3 regions of the Pseudoalteromonas sp. M58 genome follow, and region 2 is predicted to be linked to each of the others. Evidence: predicted binding sites of a transcription regulator. Region 2 holds the regulator's gene; each other region holds the start of a gene.
What was found. The regulator sigma-54, encoded in region 2, starts transcription at its own class of promoters, with help from an activator protein. The targets are predictions, from matches to a motif close to GTTGGCACGNNNNTNGNNT.
Positions count from the first base shown of each region.

Region 1 (7,575 bases), 1.0 Mb from region 2:
GTTTTAGCCCTAAATCAACGCGGTGTGCTAGGTAACTTTCAACATCTAGACTGGTTACCGTCATTAAGCTTTCGCCTTTTAAAAATTGGCAAAACTTATCTAAGTCACTGCGATAAGCGCTCAGTGTGTTTTCACTTACGCCTTGCTCTAAATAGAGGCTATCTAAAAAGGTTTCTAAAAAGTCGCTATTGCTGCTTAGCTCAGTATTTTGTTCAGGTAAATCGTCAGATAGCGTTGTCACGTTGTGATCTCATGTTGGTAATACCACGGGAGAAGGTATCAATTAAAAATACCTTACGGTAAACTTGAGCCTATCATATCAGGCAATTACACAGTGATAAATACGATGCAGATTGGTTTATTTTTTGGTTCTACTACCTGCTATACCGAAATGGCGGCAGAAAAAATACGCGATATTATTGGCGCCGACATTGTCAGCTTACATAATATTAAAGACGAGCCGCTTAAAAACGCTGAGCAATATGACTTTATCATTTTTGGTATTTCTACGTGGGACTTTGGCGAAATTCAAGAAGATTGGGAATCAAAGTGGGACGACATAAAAGACGTTGACCTAAATGGTAAAACTATAGCCTTATTTGGCATGGGCGATCAGCAAGGGTATGGCCAGTGGTTTCAAGACGCATTAGGCATGCTTCACGACGAAATAAATGCCCAAGCCATTACTCAATTAGGCTTTTGGCCGAACGACAGTAATTACGAATTTGAAGCATCAAAAGCACTTACCGAAGACGGTAAACAGTTTGTAGGTTTAGCATTAGACGAAGATAGTCAGTACGAGCTAAGCGACGAGCGTATTGCCACGTGGGTAGAACAAGTGATGACAGAGTACGCTGAAACCCTATAACTCACTATTGCAAAGAGCGCTGCCATGCAGCGCTTTTTAATTCTTAACTATTCTACTTTTAACCAGTATTGGTTACGGTAAAAAAAGCCCACATAACCGCGCACTTCTAGTTTTTCGCCATTTTGCTGCGGTGTTAAACGCACGCTGTAGGTTTTACCATTATTTGGGTCGAGTATTTCACCGTCTTCCCAACTACCGTCACCCGCATAGGTCACATCTTCAATAATGGTCATCCCCAACATAGGCTGATTCTTTTTATCACCATCACACTCGGTGCAAAGTGCATCTTGCTTGGCTTTATTGAGTATTTTTTCAATTTTTCCAGTCAGCACGCCATCTTGCTCAGTAATGCGCACGTACGACTTAGCCTCGTTAGTCTCTTCGTTAATAGTTTTCCAAAGCCCAACCGGTGTGGGGTTAGCAAAAACCTCAGAGGTGTTAAATAAGCTGCCCGCTAAAAGGGCTAGTAATAGTATTTTTTTTGTTTTTTTAGTTAATAAATTCATCAGATTACTTTAAACATGAGTCAATAATGGCGCCATACTAACAATCCTTTATAAAACACTCTACGTAAAAATGCTTTAGGCATACAGCGTGGTATTACATATTTAAATAAAACGCCTTGCACAGTGCAATGTAGTCTTGACTGTAAGCATTACTTAACTCCCTTATGCATAGGGTGCTTTTACTTACTTCGCCATCATCATAACTAAAAGTCATCAAACTGCGGCTAAAGGGCTTATTTGGCATAGCTTGTACTTGGCAGTGACGATTTAAATACAGCCCTTGCTGCTGTGCTAATGTTATAAATAACTGCGCCTCAGTAGTGGGTAAAATAAGATTAAAACGCGAATGTTGATGACTTAGTTGCCTAAACGCACCAAGCAGTTCTGCAAAGCTTAAACCATCGGTATGGCGAGCGGTATTTCGCGCTGCATTATCACCTTTTAAACTGTGATTAAAATAAGGCGGATTAGCTATAACACAATCAAATAAACCTGCAGCCTCAAACTGCTGAATAGGCTGATGGTAAATACTAATATCCGGCCAAGGGCTTTGCTGGCAATTTTGTAAAGCCTGTTGGTAGGCGGCTTCATCAACTTCAACCGCGCTCACCTTTAAATGTGGCGCTCGTTGCTTACACATTAGAGCCAGTAACCCTGTACCTGTTCCTATATCAAGTAACGTATTTGCGTGGCTTAAATCAGCCCATGCGCGCAGTAAAATACCATCGGTAGAGACCTTCATGGCGCACTGGTCGTGCTCAACCTTAAATTGTTTAAATGCAAAACCAGACATTTTTTCACCTTTTCATTCACCAAGCAGGTTTAAGTGCGTATAATTAACGGCAATTGTCCCCTATTTTTGACACTCTATGCAATTTTCTGAATTTGATCTTGATGATAAGCTACTCAATGCTATTAATAAAATGGGCTATGAAACCCCCACTAGCATTCAACAACAAGCCATTCCTGAGGCGTTGCAAGGACGCGATATTTTAGCGTCGGCACCAACAGGTACGGGTAAAACGGCGGCATTTTTAATTCCGGCAATTCAATATTTAATGGATTTCCCACGTCGTGATCCGGGTTTTGCACGGGTATTAATTATGACCCCAACGCGCGAGCTTGCTTATCAAATTCATGAACAATGTGAGTTACTTGCAAAACAAACCCAGTTAAAAATTGGGGTGGTTACCGGCGGTATAAACTACGGTACACACAAAGAAATTTTTGAAAATAATAATGACATTTTAATCGCCACACCTGGGCGTTTAATGGAATATTTAGAAACCGAAAACTTCCATGCAGAAAACGTAGAAATGCTCATTCTTGATGAAGCCGACCGCATGCTCGACATGGGTTTTCGTAAAGAAATGCTGCGCATTTGTGATGAAGCTAAAAACCGTCGTCAGTGCTTTTTATTCTCAGCTACTCTTGAAGGTGACAGCGTAGAATTATTTGCAGAGCGTATTTTAAACGATCCCGCGCTACTTGAAGCCGAATCATCACGCAAAGAAAAAGCTAAAATTCATCAATGGGTTCATTTAGCCGACGACTACCGCCATAAACTAGAGCTATTAGTTAACACCTTAAATGGCCCTGATGTAAGTAAAGCGATTGTGTTTGTAAAAACCCGTGAGCGCCTTGAAACCCTAATTGGTGAGCTTACTAATAACGGCGTAAAAGCTGCGTGGTTACGTGGTGAAATGCCACAAGACAAACGCATGAAAGCCATGGAAAACTTCCACAGTGGCAAAACCCGTATTTTAGTCGCTACCGATGTAGCGGCCCGCGGTATTGATGTAGCTGATATAAGCCACGTAATTAATTTTGATATGCCTCGCACTGCAGATGTATACGTACACCGTATTGGCCGTACAGGTCGCGCGGGTAAAAAAGGTATTGCAATTTCACTCATTGAAGCGCACGACATTGGCATACTTTACAAAGTAGAACGTTACATAGAGCAAAAGCTAAAACGCCGTGTATTTAAAGGATTAGAGCCAAAGCATAAAGAAGCCAAGCCACCGGTTAAAAAGCGTAAAGATCCAGTAAAAATGAAAGCAAAGAAAAAAGCCAAAGCTAAAAAGAAAAAATAGCTTTAGCTTTAACACATTTAATTGAGCCGACGTTTGTCGGCTTTTTTGTGGCTTAAAAACAGTGAGTAAGCTATTCATAGTAATATGTAAAAAATACTTAGCTGAATAACTAATTAATAAAATAGTAAGTTATTTCAAATAGTTAATCTTGGAATGAAACTTGTAACCCTATCGAATATACGAGTATTAAAACGCCGAGTAATGGCGTTGTTTTTTAGTAACACACTAAGGATATAGTTATGAGTCGCATTAAATTTACTATCGGTTTTATTTCGTTTTGTTGTTTATTTTTATTAGTCTCTGCTTTTAAAGTCAGTGCAGCAACGCATTTAGCTGTAGTTAGCAGTGTGGCTACACAACCTAATTTACAACAATCTATTACTCATGAATTGCGCACTAACCCAAATTTAAAGTTAGAAAAACTAAACGTACACGTTAATGACGGTGACGTTGAACTTAAAGGTGAAGCCAATAACGGTTTTGAACGCGCTCTCGCACAAAAGTTTTTAGAAAATATGGATGGGGTTAAAATCATTCATAACAAAATTAGTGTCATTTAATACAACTTTTTCTTAACTTATACACTTAACTTATCCCTCAGCGCTGCTTGTTTCTCCAACACAAGCGGCGCTTTTTTATGGTTTGCACAATATAATTCACTGCAGAGCATATTCCCAAGCCAGTTTAAATACTTAATTAAAAGCCTTTTAGTTTACGCACCAATCGCGACGCTCATTGCAGCTGCTTATACTTTTGAAACCTTTGTTTATAGACACTTATTATAAAGAGCTTACACCAAGCTTGGGCTCTAGTTCGGTTGATTAAATAATCTATTTTGAGATGAGAAACCTTATCGATATAGTTTTATAATTGAGATGCTTTTAAGGCAGTTAGCGCAAGGCTTTAATTACTTCAGATTATCAATTGGGTCTGTTGTTCTTTCAAGGTTGAATTTGCAGTAGTCTGTTTGGTATTTAGCCAAGGGTTCTGCCCAGGGACATTTACTCTTTGTTGGCTACATGGATGGTGGTAAGGAGCGCGAGCTGGACACGGAAGCTTTGCTCGGTTTTTACTTATTATTACATGGATGTAAGCCAGTAGAATAACGCAGGAGCAGTTATCGAGCCCACTAGGCAACAAACCTCGCGTCGCGATTAAATAGCTCTTAGTTTGAACTAATTTTAATCCGCAAAGGTCAACAGACCCTTATATTATTTATTATAAAAAGCGCGTTTTACTTTGTAAAAACGCGCTGATAGTCAGTAACTATTTCCCAATGCTTTTACCTTCGGGGTTTTAAATTATTTACTCACCTTGGCTTGCATCAGTATTATTGTCACCCTCTTTATTTGCTGACTGCTGACTTATTTTATCGCTTATCATGGCATCGAGTTTTTCACCGCCTTTAATACCAAAATCCAACGTACGAATAGGAAACGGAATACTAATATCAGCGGCATCAAGTGCTTGCTTTACAGCCACAACTCCTTTGTGACGCACCGTCATAAAATCAGGCTCACCAGGGTATTTGATCCAAAACCACACCAACAAGTTTATACTGCTATCACCAAAGCCTTCGGCATAAACAGCGGTTTCATTTTTGCGGATCACAAAGTCAAATTGGTTAATTTTGTCGACGATGACCTCACTGGCTTTTTCTATGTCGTCAGCGTAAGAAATACCCACCGGCACTTCTATTCGTCTTACCCCTAAGGTGCTGTAATTACGCAGTACATTTCTAAATAGTATTTTATTAGGTACCAGTATCAATTGCCCGTAAAAGCTCTCTATTAGTGTGTTGCGCAAGTTTATTGAATGTACCGAACCAAACACATTATCGGTTTCTATGACATCACCCGCTTTAAACGGTTTACGAATTCCCATGGCTATACCCGCTATCAGGTTTTCGGTCATATCTTGAAAAGCAAAACCAATGGCAAGACCAACAATACCTGCACCAGCAAGCAGAGAAGTGACGGTACTTTTTAAGCCCATAAAATCAAGGGCAATAAATACCCCCACACTCAGTACAATAACTTTAAATATTGAGGCCATTAAATCGGCAATTTGCGTAGAGTCGAGCGAGCGACGTAAAACATTTTTCATTCCTTTGCCTGCTAAACGGGCAATAAATGAAAATAGAATGGCAATAATTACTGCAACGATAAAGTTTGGGATATGACTTATAACTACATCAAACCAACCGCCGAGCTTTTCTTCTATCAACTTTTCGGCTTCTGTAATTGAGGGAATTGAGAGCATTTATTTTATACCTTAGTTAGGGTTAGTAATCTAAGGTTTGCAAAAATAACGCCAGTATAAAAAAGCCATGCAATGCATGGCTTATTAAATACTTTAAACGATGTGTTAGTTTTGCTCTTCGCGTAAAAATACCGGTTCAAGTTCTTTGGTGGTTGCCTCTGGGCTAAAGTAATAGCCGGCCACAGTAAACTCTTTGAGTTGGCTTAATTGAGTCACTTGATTTTCAATGATGTAGCGTGCCATCATGCCGCGCGCTTTTTTAGCGTAAAAGCTAATCACTTTATATTGGCCGTTTTTACAGTCTTTAAAGTGTGGTGTAATAATGTGTGCGTTAAGCGTTTTTTTATCTACTGCTTTAAAGTATTCGTTAGAGGCTAGATTTACTAAGTATTGTGCATCTTGTGCCGCTAATACGTCGTTAAGTTTATTAGCAATAACACTGCCCCAAAACTCATATAAGTTTTTACCTCGGCTATTTTCAAGTTTTGTACCCATTTCTAAGCGATAAGCCTGCATTAAATCAAGCGGCTTTAATACTCCGTATAATCCCGAAAGTATACGTAAATGGTCTTGAGCGTAATCAAGCTGCTTAGTAGTGAGGGTATTAGCATCTAACCCCCCGTATACATCGCCGTTAAAGGCAAGCACGGCCTGTTTAGCATTATCGGTAGTGAATGGTTGTGCCCACTCACTAAAACGCGCTGCGTTGAGGCCTGCGAGTTTATCGCTAATTTTCATTAAACTGCCAATTTGCGCAGGAGTTAGTTCACGGCATACTTTCATGAGCGCTTCGCTGTGCTCAAGTAATTCAGGTTGAGTGAACTTATCTGTTGCGGGTGGCGTGTCGTAATCAAGATTCTTTGCTGGTGAAATAACAGTGATCATAGTTAGCTATTGACTTGTAAATTATTTAATGTCAATTTCAACATTAAATGAAACGAAAAGCACGTTTTGTTTAAAATTATCCTACCTAAAACTCAACCGTTACCGTTTTTTTATTGATAAGGACATAAGACCTATCAAGCATTGTCACACTGTTGCAGTATAGCTATATTAAGGTAGTTTAGATTTTCTTTTAACTTGCTTGGAATGAGGAAAAGCAAATGACTAGCGCTCTACAAAGGCTTAAACAACATTCTTCTATCGTGGCCGACACGGGCGATATAGAAGCCATAAAAAAACATCAACCTGAAGATGCGACTACCAATCCATCGCTACTTTTAAAAGCGAGCGAGATTGAAGCTTACAAACCTTATCTAGATAAAGCATGGCAGTATGCAAAAGAAACAGAGCAGCAGCCTGCAAAACAGCTAGAGCTGGCTTGTGATTATTTTGCAGTATTACTTGGTAAAGAAATTAGTGAAATTGTACCGGGTTATATTTCTACCGAAGTTGATGCACGTTTATCATTTGATACCCAAGCAACAATTAATAAAGCACACACGCTATTGAGCCTTTACGAAAAAGAAGGCGTAAGCAAAGACAAAATTTTAATTAAAATAGCGTCAACGTGGGAAGGTATTAAAGCGGCTGAGCAATTAGAAAAAGAAGGCACTAAGTGTAACCTTACTTTATTATTCAGCGATGCCCAAGCGCGCGCTTGTGCTGATGCAAACGTATTTTTAATCTCTCCATTTGTTGGCCGTATTTTAGATTGGCACGTGGCAAACGGTATGGAAAAACCAACCGATCCGCTTCAAGATCCAGGTGTGCAATCTGTACGTAGCATTTTTGAGTTTTACAAACGTCACGACTACAAAACCGTAGTTATGGGCGCAAGCTTTCGTAATACCGGTGAAATTATTGCACTTACAGGATGCGATAAGCTAACAATTAGCCCTAA
Region 1 covers NZ_CP152390.1:2,739,223-2,746,797, forward strand. Annotated here, with positions in the region: gene xerD (site-specific tyrosine recombinase XerD) at 1-241, opposite strand, end outside; gene fldB (flavodoxin FldB) at 347-868, shown strand; gene AAGD16_RS12630 (DUF2147 domain-containing protein) at 916-1,374, opposite strand; gene AAGD16_RS12635 (tRNA1(Val) (adenine(37)-N6)-methyltransferase) at 1,469-2,167, opposite strand; gene srmB (ATP-dependent RNA helicase SrmB) at 2,244-3,470, shown strand; gene AAGD16_RS12645 (BON domain-containing protein) at 3,710-4,030, shown strand; gene AAGD16_RS12650 (mechanosensitive ion channel family protein) at 4,776-5,732, opposite strand; gene yaaA (peroxide stress protein YaaA) at 5,838-6,617, opposite strand; gene tal (transaldolase) at 6,836-7,575, shown strand, end outside.
Region 1: a site for sigma-54 is predicted at 3,618-3,636, ahead of AAGD16_RS12645 (BON domain-containing protein). Genes of this name have one in related genera too.

Region 2 (7,575 bases):
CCCACTATCGACTTATATAAAAAGGCGCGTGAGGTTAAAGGGATCAAAAAGATCTTAATTGCTTCGGGCGTGCGTTATGACCTTGCAGTACGTGATCCTCGTTACGTTAAAGAGCTAGTAACCCATCATGTTGGTGGATATTTAAAAATAGCACCTGAACACACAGAAGATGGCCCATTATCAAAAATGATGAAACCAGGTATGGGCGCCTATGATGAATTTAAAGCGTTATTTGATAAGTACTCAAAAGAAGCGGGTAAAAAGCAGTATTTAATTCCATACTTTATTTCTGCTCACCCGGGGACTAAAGATGAAGACATGGTAAACATGGCTTTATGGTTGAAATCGAATGATTTTAAGCTTGATCAGGTACAAAATTTTTATCCATCACCGATGGCCAACGCAACCACCATTTACCACACAGAAATGAACTCGCTTCGTAATATTAAAAATAATACTGAGCAAGTTGCTGTGCCTAAGGGAGCGCGTCAACGTCGTTTGCATAAAGCAATTTTACGCTATCACGATCCTGCCGGTTGGCCAATGGTCCGCGAAGCCCTGCGTAACATGGGCAAAGCCAAGCTTATTGGTAAAGGACCTAACTGTTTAGTCCCTGAAGAAGGACGAGATGAAAGACAAACCAAAGGCGGAAAAGGTAACAAGGGCGGTCGTCCTGCGCTTACTCGTCATACTGGCTTTAGCCAGTTTAAAAAAGCCAACACTAAACCTAAGGTAGGTGGTAATCGCCAGCGCGCTAAGTAGCCTTAACTTATGTAAAGTAACTATCGGCTTAAACAAAAACACCGCGTATTGATGCGGTGTTTTTGTTTAAAAACGTTTATAAAAAGATTAAATCAATAACCAAGTCGCAGTACCTAAGAAGGCAAATATACCAACAATATCAGTTACCGTGGTTAGTACCACACTGCCTGCAAGTGCTGGATCTATTTTCATTTTTTTAAGCAATAGTGGGATACTAGCACCCGCAATACCTGCTGCAACTAAATTCATAAACATAGCAAACGCTAAAACACCACCGAGTTTGAAATCCCATTGCCAAAGCGCAACAACACCGGCAATTAGGATAGACCAAACCATACCGTTAATCGCACCGATAGCGAGTTCTTTTAATAATAAAAAACGTTGGTTAGTTTGGTTGATATGACCCACCGCGATACCGCGAATAACCAAAGTTAAGGTTTGGCTGCCTGCAACCCCACCCATTGACGGGACAATGCCATTGAGCACAGCAAGAATTGGTAATATAGCTAAGGTGTTTTCAAAAAAGCTCGCCACAATTGCAGCCAGCAATGCAGTTAGTAAGTTTACACCCAGCCAAATTGAGCGCTTTTTAGAGCTTTTCAACACAGGTGCAAAGGTATCTTCTTCATCATCTAAACCCGCTAAACCCAGTAAACTGTGCTCAGCGTCTTCACGAATAACATCAACGATATCATCAATGGTGATCCGCCCAAGCAAGTGTGCGTTGTCATCAACAACCGGTGCCGATATCCAGTTATGACGCTCAAACAATTGTGCAACTTCGCTCTCATCCATTGAAATAGGAATAGACTCACAGTCTTCATCCATTAACTCATGAACAATTTTTTCAGGGGGATTAGTTAATAAAGTACTCAGCGATAGGGCGCCTAAAAAGCAGTTATTTTCATCAACCACATATAAGTCATCTGTACCCTCAGGTAATTCGCCGCGTAAGCGAATATAACGCAGTACCACATCTAGAGTCACATCGGGGCGAATAGTAACGGTATCTATATTCATCAATGCGCCAGCAGAGCGCTCTTGATACGATAAAGCCTGCGTTGCACGTTCTCTATCTTGAATATCCATAGCGCTAACAACGTCTTTATAAACGGTGTCAGGTAGGCTACGTAGTACTTCCCCTAAGTCATCATGGCCCATGTCTTCGGTTGCGGCAGCAATGTGCTCGGGTGCCATTTGCGCAATAATGCCCAAACGTACATCTTCAGACAGCTCTTCAAGCACATCACCTTGTACATCAGGATCAACAAGCTGCCAGAGCATACGGCGAATTTTATGCGGGGATGATTCTAAAAGAAGTGCGGTATCACAAGGCGCCGTCTTTGCCAGCATGCGTCTAACTTGAACAAATTGACCACTATTTAGTGACTTAGTCACCTGTTTTAGTTGTTGTAGTGGAATATCTTGTTCTAAAGCTTCAGGCATTGGCGTCCTTAATTAAATTGTATTACATGCTGGAAGGGTATAAATGCTATTCAATTTTAGTTTATCTTACTTTATGTGAGCAAACTACCTCAACCACTATTAACCTAAGCTTAGGATGATGAGTTAATAATGAACTTTTTTATTCTTGCTCATTAAATCGTTGGTCGATGAGCTCACCTATTGCGCTAAGTGCAGGCTCAGCGTCGGGGCCTTCGCATACCACCTTAACTTCTTTGCCTTGGCTGCTTTCGAGTAACATAAGTGCCAGCACGCTATCGCCAGCGGCTTGTTTGTCATCTTGAAATAAAGTGATTGTGGCATCAAATTGCACAGAAAGCTGAGCTAATACTGTCGCCGCTCTAGCGTGTAATCCTAATTTGTTTTTTATTAAAAATGTATTTTCTAAGCGCATTGCATGTTCTCACTCGGTATTATTCTTGTTCTCGGTGGCGAATTTTTACATTAGGATGGCTCATTGCAAAGCTTTCGCCAATGGTTTGCGCTAAATAAACAGAGCGGTGTTGCCCACCGGTACAGCCAATTGCAATGGTTAAGTAGCTGCGGTTATTTCGTTCTAAATGCGGCAGCCATGTTTGCACAAATGTTTGAATTTGCCATGTAAATTTTTGCACTATACTGTGACTTGCTAGGTAGTCTTTTACTGGTTGGTCCAGCCCTGTAAGTGGCTTAAGCTCAGGCTCCCAATGTGGGTTTGGTAAAAAGCGGGCATCAAATACGTAATCTGCTTCTTTAGGGATGCCGTGTTTAAAACCAAATGACTCAAAGGTAATGATCAGTTGTTTATCTTTTTTTCCGAGTATTTTTTCACGAATAGACTCAGCAAGCTGATGCACACTTAAATCTGTGGTATCAATCATATAATCAGCACGGTTAATCAATACATCAAGTAGTTGTTTTTCTTTTTTTATGGCTAAATCAAGCGGCAAAGAATCAATAGATAAAGGGTGGAGACGTCGCGTTTCTGAAAAACGTTTTATTAATGTTTGATCGTCACTGTCTAAATAAAATACCGTTGGTTTAGTAAAACCAGGTAAATATTCAATGATTTCATTAAACTGCTGTTGCTCTTTAGGTAGGTTACGTACATCAACACTCACGGCAATTTTATTATAACTGTCGGAAACACTGCGCACTAATGATGGTAATAAATTAAGAGGAATATTGTCTACACAATAATAACCTAAGTCTTCCACAACGCGTAACGCCACAGATTTACCTGACCCTGAACGACCGCTTATAATTATTAATTCCATTTATCACCTTTCTTTATTACTACGATTGACTGACGATAACCTGATACAGTTCGCTATCCGATTTGGCGGCGCGTAACTGTTTACAAAATTCTTTATCATTGAGCTTATCAGCAATCGTGGCTAGCGTCTTCAAATGCTGCTGATTATCGCCATCGGGAACAATTAACGCGACAAAAATGTCAACCGGTCGGTTATCAATCGCATCAAAATTAATAGCTGTTTCGCTCACTAAAATCAAAGCTAGGGGCTCTTGAGCACCACTCATGCGACCATGTGGAATAGCAATGCCTCGACCAATGCCTGTACTTCCTAGCTTTTCTCTTGCAGTTAATGCATTAAGAATATCTTGTTGTGTTAAATAGGGCAGCTTATTGTGAGCCAATTCACTGATAAATTCTAAAATTCTTTTTTTACTATTAAAAAGGACCGCAGCTTTACTGCAGTCCTGACAGATAAGTGAGCTTAGTTTCATAGTGTTAGTGTCGAGCAAGTTTCTCTTTGTGTTTAATTACTTGACGATCTAGCTTGTCAATGAGCGAGTCTATAGCGGCATACATATCTTGATGCTCAGTAGAGGCAAAAATCTCAGCGCCACTAACATGAACGGTTGCTTCAGCTTTTTGGTTTAGTTTTTCTACATCGAGAATAACGTGCACATTCGTTATGTGATCAGTGTGCCTCTGTAACTTCGAAAATTTACTATTTACGTAGTCTCTAAGCGAGTCGGTAATATCTACATGGCGACCAGTTAAATTCAGTTGCATAAACATTTTCCTCTTTGTTGTACGCCTTAAATCAAACTTTTACGTTGATTAGACGGGGGAATAGCTAGAGATTCGCGATATTTTGCAATGGTTCTCCTCGCTACTTTAATTCCTTGCTCTGCCAATATATCTGCAATTTTACTATCACTCAATGGTTTAGCTGAGTTTTCTGCAGCGATTAATTTTTTAATTAATGCACGTATTGCTGTTGATGAACATTCGCCACCATTTTCAGTACTTACATGGCTTGAAAAGAAATATTTAAGCTCAAAAATGCCACGTGGTGTATGCATGTATTTTTGCGTAGTAACACGCGATATAGTCGACTCATGCATTTCCACCATTTCAGCCACATCGTTAAGCACCATAGGCTTCATAGCCTCAGGACCGTGTTCAAAAAAGGCCTGTTGCTGCTGCACAATACAGTTGGTTACTTTAAGTAGCGTGTCATTTCTACTTTCTAAGCTTTTTATAAACCATTTAGCCTCTTGTAAGTGCGAGCGAATAAACTGGCTATCACCACTTGATTTAACCGTACGCGACATAGCTGCATATTGGCTATTTACTCTGATCTTAGGCATGCTATCTGGGTTTAATTCAACTACCCAACGACCTTTAACTTTTTTAACCGACACATCAGGAATAACGTATTCAGACTCTTCTCTGACAATAGTGTCTGCCGGTTTTGGGCTGAGCGTATGAATCAACGTCATGATTTCTTTTAGCTCATCTTCTTTAAGCTTTGTTTTTTTCATTAACGTGCGATAGTCACGTGCAGCAAGTAAATCAATATGATCGGTTAAGATCATTTTTGTTTCGTTTAAAAAAGGTGTGTCTTTATCAAATTGATTTAGCTGAATACACAAGCACTCTTGTAAACTACGCGCGGCTATTCCCACTGGATCAAATAGTTGAATACGCTTTAGTACCGCTTCTATTTCGTCAAGTTCAACTTCATCTTCGCCGTCGTTTTCTTGGTTAAAGCTTTCTAATATTTCTTCACAGCTAAGGGTTAGAATCCCTGAGTCGTCTACAGCTTCTACAATTGCAATAGCTATCGCTTCATCGGTAGGACTAAACGGCGTCAGTTGAAGTTGCCACATTAAATACTCATGCAGCGTTTCAGTCGAAGAGCCTTGATAAATAGATTCATCTTCTGGCATTGGGCCCGATGAAGAGGCAGGCGCAGCGCTCATATATTCATCCCAAGTAACATCCATAGCCATATCATCGCTAATAGTGTCTTTGGTCATTGCTTCGCCGCTATCTTGCTCATACTCGCTAGGTTTATCGTCAGCTGAGGCACTTAGCGTTATGTCATCGTTATCGGCTTTTTGTTCGTTTTTACCTGCAGTGTCTTCGCTGTAATCGTGTTCTTCAACTTCAAGCAAGGGGTTGCTATCGAGCGCTTCTTGAATTTCTTGCTGGAGATCCAATGTACTGAGTTGCAATAAGCGAATTGCTTGTTGCAACTGTGGAGTCATTGTAAGTTGCTGGCCCATGCGCAGCTGTAATGATTGCCTCATGTATCTCTAACAATCCTTTTAAATTATTATAATTAATATTAGCAGATGCTTAGTGTAATAACACACATATTAGAGCTTGAACTGCTCGCCTAAATAAACATCGCGTACTGTTTTATCGTTTAATACATATTCTGGAGTGCCTGATGCAATTAACTCTCCATGAGAAACTATGTAGGCTTTTTCACAAACATCAAGAGTTTCGCGTACGTTGTGATCTGTGATAAGTACGCCAATTCCTCGGTTTTTAAGATGCTCTATAATCTTTTTAATATCTAATACTGAGATAGGATCAACCCCCGCAAAGGGTTCGTCTAAAAGGATAAATTTAGGGTTTGCTGCTAACGCGCGAGCAATTTCAACGCGGCGACGTTCACCACCTGATAAAGCCATACCTTGACTATCGCGGATATGCTGAATGCTAAATTCATCAAGTAAATTATTTAAGGTATCTTCGCGTTGTTGTTTATTTAATTCTTTACGTGTTTCTAAGATAGCCATTAAGTTTTGATAAACAGTCAGCTTTCTAAAAATAGACGACTCTTGCGGTAAATAACCAATCCCTAAACGCGCTCGGCTGTGCATCGGTAATAAAGTAATATCTTTATCATCAATTGATATTTTGCCTTTATCGCTAGGGACAAGGCCTACAATCATATAAAAGGTGGTGGTTTTACCTGCACCATTAGGGCCAAGTAACCCCACAATACTGCCAGCTTCAACCTCTAGGCCAACGTTTTTTACAACTTCACGACCTTTATAGCTTTTAGCTAATAGCTCTGCTTTTAATGTGCTCATGGTTGGCCTTTATCATCTTCTTTTTTATTTTCAACAGGCACTAAAATAGTGTGTACACGGTCTGTTGAGTTTTCGTCTTTTTCTGCGCTAATTAACTGCTGCTCGATATCGTAAGTGATACTTTTAGCTGTTATTTGTTGACCTGCTTGAGCAATGCTTGCATCGCCGATTAAGGTTAAAAAACGCAGCGACACATCGTAACGCACTTCATTAGCACTGGCGCTCATTATGGTGCCATCAGCTTGGGTTTCTTCAAAATATGCAGGGCTGCCTGTGGCAATTAATAACTGTTTGTTATCGCCTAGCTCATCGCGTTTATGCACTTCTAAACGGTCAGCTGTGATACGGCGATTACCATGAATAATTTCAACATTTTTCTCAAAAATGCCTACGTTTTCTTTTAATTGACCTTCTTGCTTATCTGCACTAATTGAAATTTGATTAGCAGCGGGGGCTTCAGCAGGTTCAGCGCCATTACTGTTAAAAGCAATTAATAGTGAGGGAAAAATTAAAATTTTAAATAGGTTATTGGTCATAATATAGGGTTCGCGTATGGTTAATAAGTTTAATCACCTCGGTTTTTAAATCGGCCTCAAGGCCTTTACCTGTGATTTTTAAATTAGGTCCTGTAATAACGACAGGCTGCTGTGATTGCATGGTTAATAGTTTTATATCAACATTGATGGTCTGGGCGTTGATCGTATCGATCATGGCGTTATCTACTAAGTTTTGAGCGGTTACATTACCCTCTAACACCAGTTGACGGTCGTCGTAGAGGGTGGCTTCATCGGCGTTAATACGCCATGTTTGCTGCTCGTTGTATAAAGTGAATATAGGCTTTTCAAAAAAGGTAAAACCGAGTTGTTGATACAACTCCATTTTTACCGCAGTTACCTTATGGCTCACTTTACCTTGTTCATTATAAGCCGTTTGTTTTAGCTCAATAGCGGTATAATCAGGCTTAGCAATAACTTGTGTTTCTTCGCTTGCAGTAATATCAACCTTAGT
Region 2 covers NZ_CP152390.1:423,603-431,177, forward strand. Annotated here, with positions in the region: gene AAGD16_RS01945 (YgiQ family radical SAM protein) at 1-762, shown strand, start outside; gene mgtE (magnesium transporter) at 850-2,208, opposite strand; gene AAGD16_RS01955 (HPr family phosphocarrier protein) at 2,348-2,620, opposite strand; gene rapZ (RNase adapter RapZ) at 2,640-3,482, opposite strand; gene ptsN (PTS IIA-like nitrogen regulatory protein PtsN) at 3,502-3,954, opposite strand; gene hpf (ribosome hibernation promoting factor) at 3,959-4,246, opposite strand; gene AAGD16_RS01975 (RNA polymerase factor sigma-54) at 4,273-5,772, opposite strand; gene lptB (LPS export ABC transporter ATP-binding protein) at 5,842-6,567, opposite strand; gene lptA (lipopolysaccharide transport periplasmic protein LptA) at 6,564-7,103, opposite strand; gene lptC (LPS export ABC transporter periplasmic protein LptC) at 7,093-7,575, opposite strand, start outside.

Region 3 (7,575 bases), 820 kb from region 2:
CATAGAAAACTTTGTAAAACTAAATCTACAAGGGAAGTTATTTTTAAATGTCAGCCCAAAAATTCTACTCGATCCGAGCCACCCTAAAGGCGAAACTTTACATTTAATTGAACAGTTTGGTCTTGCGGCTAATCGTGTGGTGATTGAAGTCACCGAACAAGAAAAAGTAGATGATGGCTTTTTACTGTTAAAAACCATTGCTCATTATCGAGAGCTAGGCTTCACTATTGCTATTGACGATCTTGGTGCAGGTTATTCCGGTCTAAAGCAATGGTCGCAGTTATGCCCAGATATTGTAAAAATTGATCGTTACTTTATTGATCATTGCGATCAAAGCGAAGTTAAAAAAGAATTTCTAAAATCAATTGTGGTGTTAGCACGGGCAACAAATACAGCGGTGATTGCAGAGGGAATTGAGCGTACTGAAGAACTCGATTTAGTTAAAAGTATAGGCATAAGTCATGTTCAGGGATTTTTGTTAGAAAGACCCAGCCAACAACCAAGCTATGACTATAACTGTAAGCAGTTACAAGCATTTACATCGACTCAAGCAGGGTCAAAGTTTGAACAATCAATGGCTATCGGGGTGCTTGCTGTTGCTCAGCCTGCCATTAGCAGTCACACGCGTTGTAAAGAGGCTCATGCGCTTTTTGAGCAAGACAAGCGCATAATTAGCTTACCCGTTTTAAATAGCAATCAGCAGCCAATAGGGCTGTTACACAAAGATCAGCTAACAGAAGTGTTTGCCGCGCCATACGGGCATGCACTTTATGATAAATGTGAAGTCACTGAGTTAATGGATAAACAGCCTTTGGTGGTTGATGAAAATCAAATGCTTGATATTGTCTCTCAGCAAATAACAGAGCAAGACTTTGATATTCGTCGCCATATTGTTATCACAAGTAATAATAAATATTTAGGTTTGGCACCGCTAAGGGACATATTAAAGCACATTACCGCTGAAAAAATCCGCCACGCCCAACATGCTAACCCTCTAACCATGTTACCGGGTAATGTGGCAATTAGTGAAGTAATAGAGCAGCGTCTGCAACATAAACAGCCATTTTCACTAGCTTATATCGATTTAAATCATTTTAAACAATTTAACGATCTGTATGGTTATGCCAGTGGGGACAGCGTGATAAAACTTCTGGCCGATGTGACTGTAAAAGCGTGTGCGCACAGCGCTAACTTTGTCGGGCATATTGGTGGCGATGACTTTATGGTGGTGTTTGAAAAAAAAGATGCGGTGGAGGTTTGTAATACCATTATCACGCAATTTGAATTGCAGTCACGCGTATTTTTTACGCCAGAGCATATTGCTGGAAAAGGGTATTGGGCAACTAATCGAGAGGGCGAAAAGCAGTTTGTACCTCTACTTACATTATCGATAGGTTTAGTTGAGCCGGATCTGCAGCAGTGTAAAAATAGCCATCAAGTAGCGGCATTAGCCACAGATGCTAAAAAAGAAGCAAAACGTTATCGTCACAGCTACTTATTTATTTGTAATCGAAGAAGGCCTGCACCCGCTGTTGTGCGTTTATCCAATAGTAAAAAAAGTGGCTAACAAAAAGCAAAAAAGGAGCCTCGGCTCCTTTTTTTAGTGCGGTATTACGATTAACGTAATAACGACTCAGATAATACTGGGCGCATTTCACGAACAATCGCTTGTGTTAGCTTAGGTGCACCACAAATAACGTTACCGCTCACGTTGTAGTTATTACCGCCAGCAAAATCAACAACCATGCCGCCAGCTTCTTTAACTAATAGCTCGCCTGCTGCTGTATCCCACGGTTTTAAACCAATTTCAAAGAAACCATCAACACGACCCGCTGCAACATACGCCATATCAAGTGCTGCAGAGCCTGCACGACGAATATCAGCGGTATGTACGAATAATGCTTTAAACGCTTCAGAATAGGCATCTAAGTGGTGTTTTTGTTTGAAAGGGAAACCTGTTGCAAGAACAGAACCGGCAAGTTCAACCGTTTTAGATACACGTAAACGTTTGCTGTTTAACTGTGCGCCTTGACCACGAGAAGCGGTGAAAAGTTCGCCTCGAATTGGATCGTAAATTACGGCTTGGTCTAAACGACCTTTAACTTTAAGTGCAATAGATACTGCGAAATGAGGGATACCCTTGATGAAGTTAGTTGTGCCATCAAGTGGGTCAACAATCCATTGGTAATCAGCATCCTTACCTTTGTGTTCGCCTAACTCTTCACCAACGATGCAGTGATCAGGGTAAGAACGTAAAATAGTGTCACGAATTACGGCTTCGGCTTCTTTATCAATGTTCGTAACTAAATCATTAGTGCCTTTTTGTTGCACTTCAACTTTTGATAAGTCTTCACTTGCACGAAGAATAAGCTTGCCTGCGTTACGCGCAGCGCGAACCGCAATGTTTAACATTGGATGCATGGTATTACCTTTGGGTTGTAAAAGAACGTTTATATATTTAAGCCGGCGTATTTTAGCGGTTTTTGCCATAAAGTAAACCATAAAGCCTAAATACTTGTGAGTGTTTTTTGTACAGGCATGATCTTTCAATATATTTATCGGAATAAAAACAGACAATAAATTTGTAAATTAGCGCTTTACCTAAAGTTAACTTGAGGTTTTATGATGTTCTATATTCAATTAATAGGAAGAAAGTTATGAAATTAGAACACGTAAATTTAGTTGTTAGTGACATAAATGCTATGCTTAAGTTTTACCAAGCAGCGTTTCCCTATTGGTCAATTAGAAGTGAGGGAGAAGGAACCTGGTATGGTAAAGCAAGGCGCTGGATACATTTTGGTGATAACGAGCAATATATTGCTATAAGCGATCATGGGGAAGGGGAAAACCGCGACCTATCAGGACATCAAATTGGTTTGGCACACTTTGCCTATGTAACCAATAACTTAAATGCAGTAATAGCGCGCCTAAAACATGCGGGCTTTGCAATAAGTAAAGAAGGTGCTGTAAATCTATTTAGAAAAAACATTTATTATATTGATCCCGCAGGGTTTGAAGTTGAGTTTGTAGAGTACATGAGTGATGTACCTAGTGAGCGAAATAACGACTTATAATATGAATGAAGCCAACTGTTTTGGCTTCATTCAATGTTTAGCATATTTAATAATGTTTACCATTCATGCCAAGTTGAGTTTTTAGATCATTTGCAAAGCTAATAAATTTTTCTTTAATAGTGCGTTTAACTTTAACTTCCACAGAGCCTAAAACAGTTTTTCCTTCAATGTGAATCGTTGGCCCTTGGCGTTTATTAAGTGACACTGTTTTATTTTCAAAACTGCCTAAAATACAAAACATTTTAGAAACTACATTAACGTGCTCTGGCACATATATTTCTTCGCTGCCAAAATAACAATTAACGTGAATAGTGACATGTTGGTGGGTAAAAATCGCATCTGTAAAATCAAGATTGATTGACCCCATGTAGTTTTCTATGTAAATGTTTTGAGGAACTACCCATTGGCCGCTTCGTTCACTCGAACCAAGAATGCTTCTTAATGTAAGTGGCTCTTCATCAGTCTCATGCTGCGCGCTATAATTAGGTGCAAACTGAGAGTGCTTTTGCGCCTTATATTGCTGGTCAGTATTTAAGGTTAAATCTTCAACGAGATCCATAAGTGCTTTATTGTCACTCGCTGCCATGGCGTCGTCTAAGCGCCTTTCAAATGCTTCAACAGAAATAACACCATGGCTGTAATTATAAATGAGCTGATCAATCACTTGCTCACGAACTTGCTCAATAGGGCGGTCTTCAATTTTAACAGACATTTAAATTATCCTTTTATGGTTGCTGGTTATTTCAAAGCAAGCCTTATACCAAATTTTAAATTGTTTAAATTCAGTGGTTTATGATTTTGGGTTTTTGATTCTTTATTATATTAACGACAGATTAACCAAATATACAATTATTTAGTAAGTTTCGCTATTCGAGAAACTTTTACGCAATAGTCTGTAAATGTTTACTTAGTAGGTTTAAGCCAATATCTACTATTTTAAATTAACCTATTGAAATTAAAGATTAAAAAATGTTGGCCCGATGCTCGCATTAGCTTAAGTGTCTTTAATCAAAAGGAGAACGATTATGAAAACATTTAATAAGTCTATGATTGCAGCCCTAGTATTAGGAACAACCGCAATGGGTGCTCAGGCAAGCAGTTGGGAAAACGAAAGTAAAGATGCTTGGATTGATGGGAAAGCAGAAACAGTCTTGCTTATGAACACCAATCTAAATAACTTTGATATCAACACGGACGTAAAAAACGGCAAGGTAATGCTAACAGGTAAAGTAAACAGCGAAGTAGATAAAGAGCTTGCTGAAGAACTTGTGCTAAGCCTAGATGGTGTAACTGATGTTGAAAACAGTCTAACTGTGGTAAAAAACACCGACATGAAGAAGCATGATTCTAAAATGATGGGTAACGACACTGAAAGTGATTTAACCGATGCTAAAATCACTACAGTGATCACAACACGTTACTTATTTGATTCTGAAGTAGGTGGTACAGACATTGATGTTGATACCGATAATGGTGTGGTAACTCTTAAAGGTACAGTTGAGTCTGATGCTGAAAAGCAATTAGCGATGGAAATTGCTAAAAACGCTGAAGATGTTCGCAAGGTAGTTGATGAATTAACTGTTATTGCAGAATAATACACTATACTAAAGCCCAGCCCTGCTGGGCTTTTTGCTTTGCTAACATTATAAGGATTAAATTATGGATATCATTAGAATTATTTTTTCTATTTTATTACCACCACTGGGTGTGTTTTTACAGGTAGGACTAGGGATGCATTTTTGGTTAAATATTTTGCTAACTTTGCTCGGCTATTTCCCAGGATTAATTCATGCGATTTATATTATCGCCAAAAAATAATGTAGCAGCATAGCAGGACATTTAATACTGAGTTGCTAAGTGCTCCCAAAGGTATGTGTATTAGTTACTCAGGCTGCTATTAATAGATGGATTTGTTTTACAAAACTCATCACTAACAAAACCTCAAAGCCTACTATTTGAGCAGTTAGCCCCTTGATTGTTAAAATAAAGCTTTTTGCTAGTGACAAGCCCCTAAAAACTTTTTATACTGCAACCCGCTTTAGTCGCTCTGTGGCTAAACGCTTCAAAAATTAACTGCTTACAGTTATACAAAGATGGCCCCTTAGCTCAGTTGGTTAGAGCACACGACTCATAATCGTTAGGTCCCCAGTTCGAGTCTGGGAGGGGCCACCACTTTTAACCTTTAACATAATCAATATCAGATAGTTAAAGTATATTCAGAAATTTTTTTACACCTTTTTTTACACCCCTATAAGTTATCATTGCTCAATTTCTTTGTCTATTAGACGTTGAAATAATGCTTTTAGCTCTGGGAATTCCAGTTCCGCTTTCTCTACCATTCGGTCTTTCAATTCGCTGAGCTTTTCAATACTGTGATTTCCATACGATTCTGCTTGCTCTCGAGGTAAACGGCCCAAACATTTTTCTTTTTGCCCTTCTGAGGCTGAAACATCAAGTAGTGCTTGCTCTACTAAATCTCTGATCCTGTGCTGAGTGAAACTACTTATGCTTTTTAAATCTGCTTTAGTTGATCCTAATCGCTCCTTTTTAGCTAATAGGCTAGCTTTCACATCGCTAAATTGTTTGTTTAGAGTTGTATCAACCTTACCGCGGTTGTATGGACTTTCAAACATGAACAAGGGCTCACCATTACAATCCTTAGTTACGTTCACATCCCTTTGTTGTTTACTTTTTTCTGTACTCAGTATATCAACTAGTCGCTCAGGGATAGGGTGTCGTCTAAACCCAGTTTTACTTTCAGGGGCGGGCACTTCAATAGACTGGTCATCTAAGTTGACGCGAGTCCACTGCCGTTCGTTAGTATTCCTCTCACGGGTTGATGCCATAAACTGAATAATTAGTTTTAGTCCCAATGAGTTGTAATCGCTCTTATAAGCTTCAATTATAAATTGAGTTAACGTCGACATCTTAGGTATCGTTTTATCTGTTTTATCAGCTCTAGAGCGCTCCCCCCTCATGATTAATTCTTGAACATTGATTTTGATACTTTCACTAGCTTTAGCTTTGTTAACAGCGGCTCTTACCATTTTAATAATTTCATTCCGATCGGATTTACAGCGAGATGAAACGGACCTGTCTAAGTAATCAGTTCTGAATGTTGCAATACTGTAGTTGGCCATTATTTTCTCTCCCCATTGACCAGAAAAATATCGTGTTTGAATACGGCTAATCGCATCAGCACGTTTTTTTGAAGCTAATTCCTTATAAAATTCGAACAAGTCATGGAATGTGCTCAACTCACGATAGCTACCACCTAGAAGGTAACCTCGCTCTTTCCATGGCATTTTGGCTTTTCGTCTATCTATAAATCGCTTGTGTGCATCAATTATTGTCTGTATGTCCTCCTTAGTGAATTGGTGCTCTACCGGATATGAAATCAGCTTAAAATATTGACCATCACCACCATCTCTTAGCTGAATGATTTTTTCTTTGCGCGATACTTTGATTGACATACCAGGGTAGCCTTTTAACACTTTAGGCTTTCCTTCAAACGTCTGAATAAACTCTTTTATATTTAAATCTTTTGTTTCATTAGGTAGTCGGGTAATAACCTGAGAGCTTAATTTTATCTGGCTATCAGCAGTACCAGCTGAAATATTCACAACATTGCAATTTTTACCTAGATTCGCGTTTTCATTCATATTAGTTAAATCAGTGGCGGCTAGCGCTAATTCAGCAACCAGCTGATTTAACTCCGATTTATTCAATCCTAAAGCAAGTACGTTGTTTCTAGCTGCTCGAACTTTTTGATTTGCAACGTGCCCATTGAGCACTAAATTCTCTATCGCATCCATGCGCATTCATCCTTTATAACACCCCTTCCTGGAGACGATGTAGATGTTAGCGTATTAGACAGAACTGGACCGATAAAAAAATAAATATTATTTATCAATGTATTAGGTTTGTTTTTTAATTGGTTTTATTCAGTGATATTTTTTGTAAAAAATTAAATTTGTTCACTTTATTCTTTAACAGATTATTTAAATCCTTGAGATGACAGTATATTTTTTTCATATAAAAAATATTTTACTTTGTTTCTGCCCGGTCCAGAAAAACCTGTCATGATATTGGAAGTGTGCATGAGTTCAGGATTAAAAGTTTGGCTCATTGACACTTTGAAAGGATTGTTTGTTTAAGTGAAAAAAAATGCTCTTACACCCCAGCACCTATGATGCTACCAAGTCACATTCGGAATTCGTGTAAAGCCAATATTTTTAACTAAAAGAGACAAAATTTAAACTGAGATCAATTCAAGTAAATAGCTTTGCTAACCCAAATATTTACAAATGGTTTCATTAAATTCATGGAAGATAAAATGAAAAGCTCAAAAACTAGTAAGCAAATCAGTGTGCGCCTACCTGCTCAAGACTTCGAGCGTTTAGCTTTAGAAGCTGAGAATCAAGGAGCGACGATAGCAGAAATAGCACGTCAGCGAATTCAGCTCGCCGAGAAACAGGTTGAGCTGCGTGATTTGATCAAT
Region 3 covers NZ_CP152390.1:2,949,233-2,956,807, reverse strand. Annotated here, with positions in the region: gene AAGD16_RS13570 (bifunctional diguanylate cyclase/phosphodiesterase) at 1-1,567, shown strand, start outside; gene suhB (inositol-1-monophosphatase) at 1,618-2,421, opposite strand; gene AAGD16_RS13560 (VOC family protein) at 2,658-3,074, shown strand; gene AAGD16_RS13555 (LiaF domain-containing protein) at 3,121-3,786, opposite strand; gene AAGD16_RS13550 (BON domain-containing protein) at 4,100-4,669, shown strand; gene AAGD16_RS13545 (YqaE/Pmp3 family membrane protein) at 4,734-4,892, shown strand; tRNA gene AAGD16_RS13540 (tRNA-Ile) at 5,170-5,246, shown strand; gene AAGD16_RS13535 (hypothetical protein) at 5,333-6,889, opposite strand; gene AAGD16_RS13530 (hypothetical protein) at 7,411-7,575, shown strand, end outside.
Region 3: a site for sigma-54 is predicted at 3,821-3,839, ahead of AAGD16_RS13555 (LiaF domain-containing protein). Genes of this name have one in related genera too.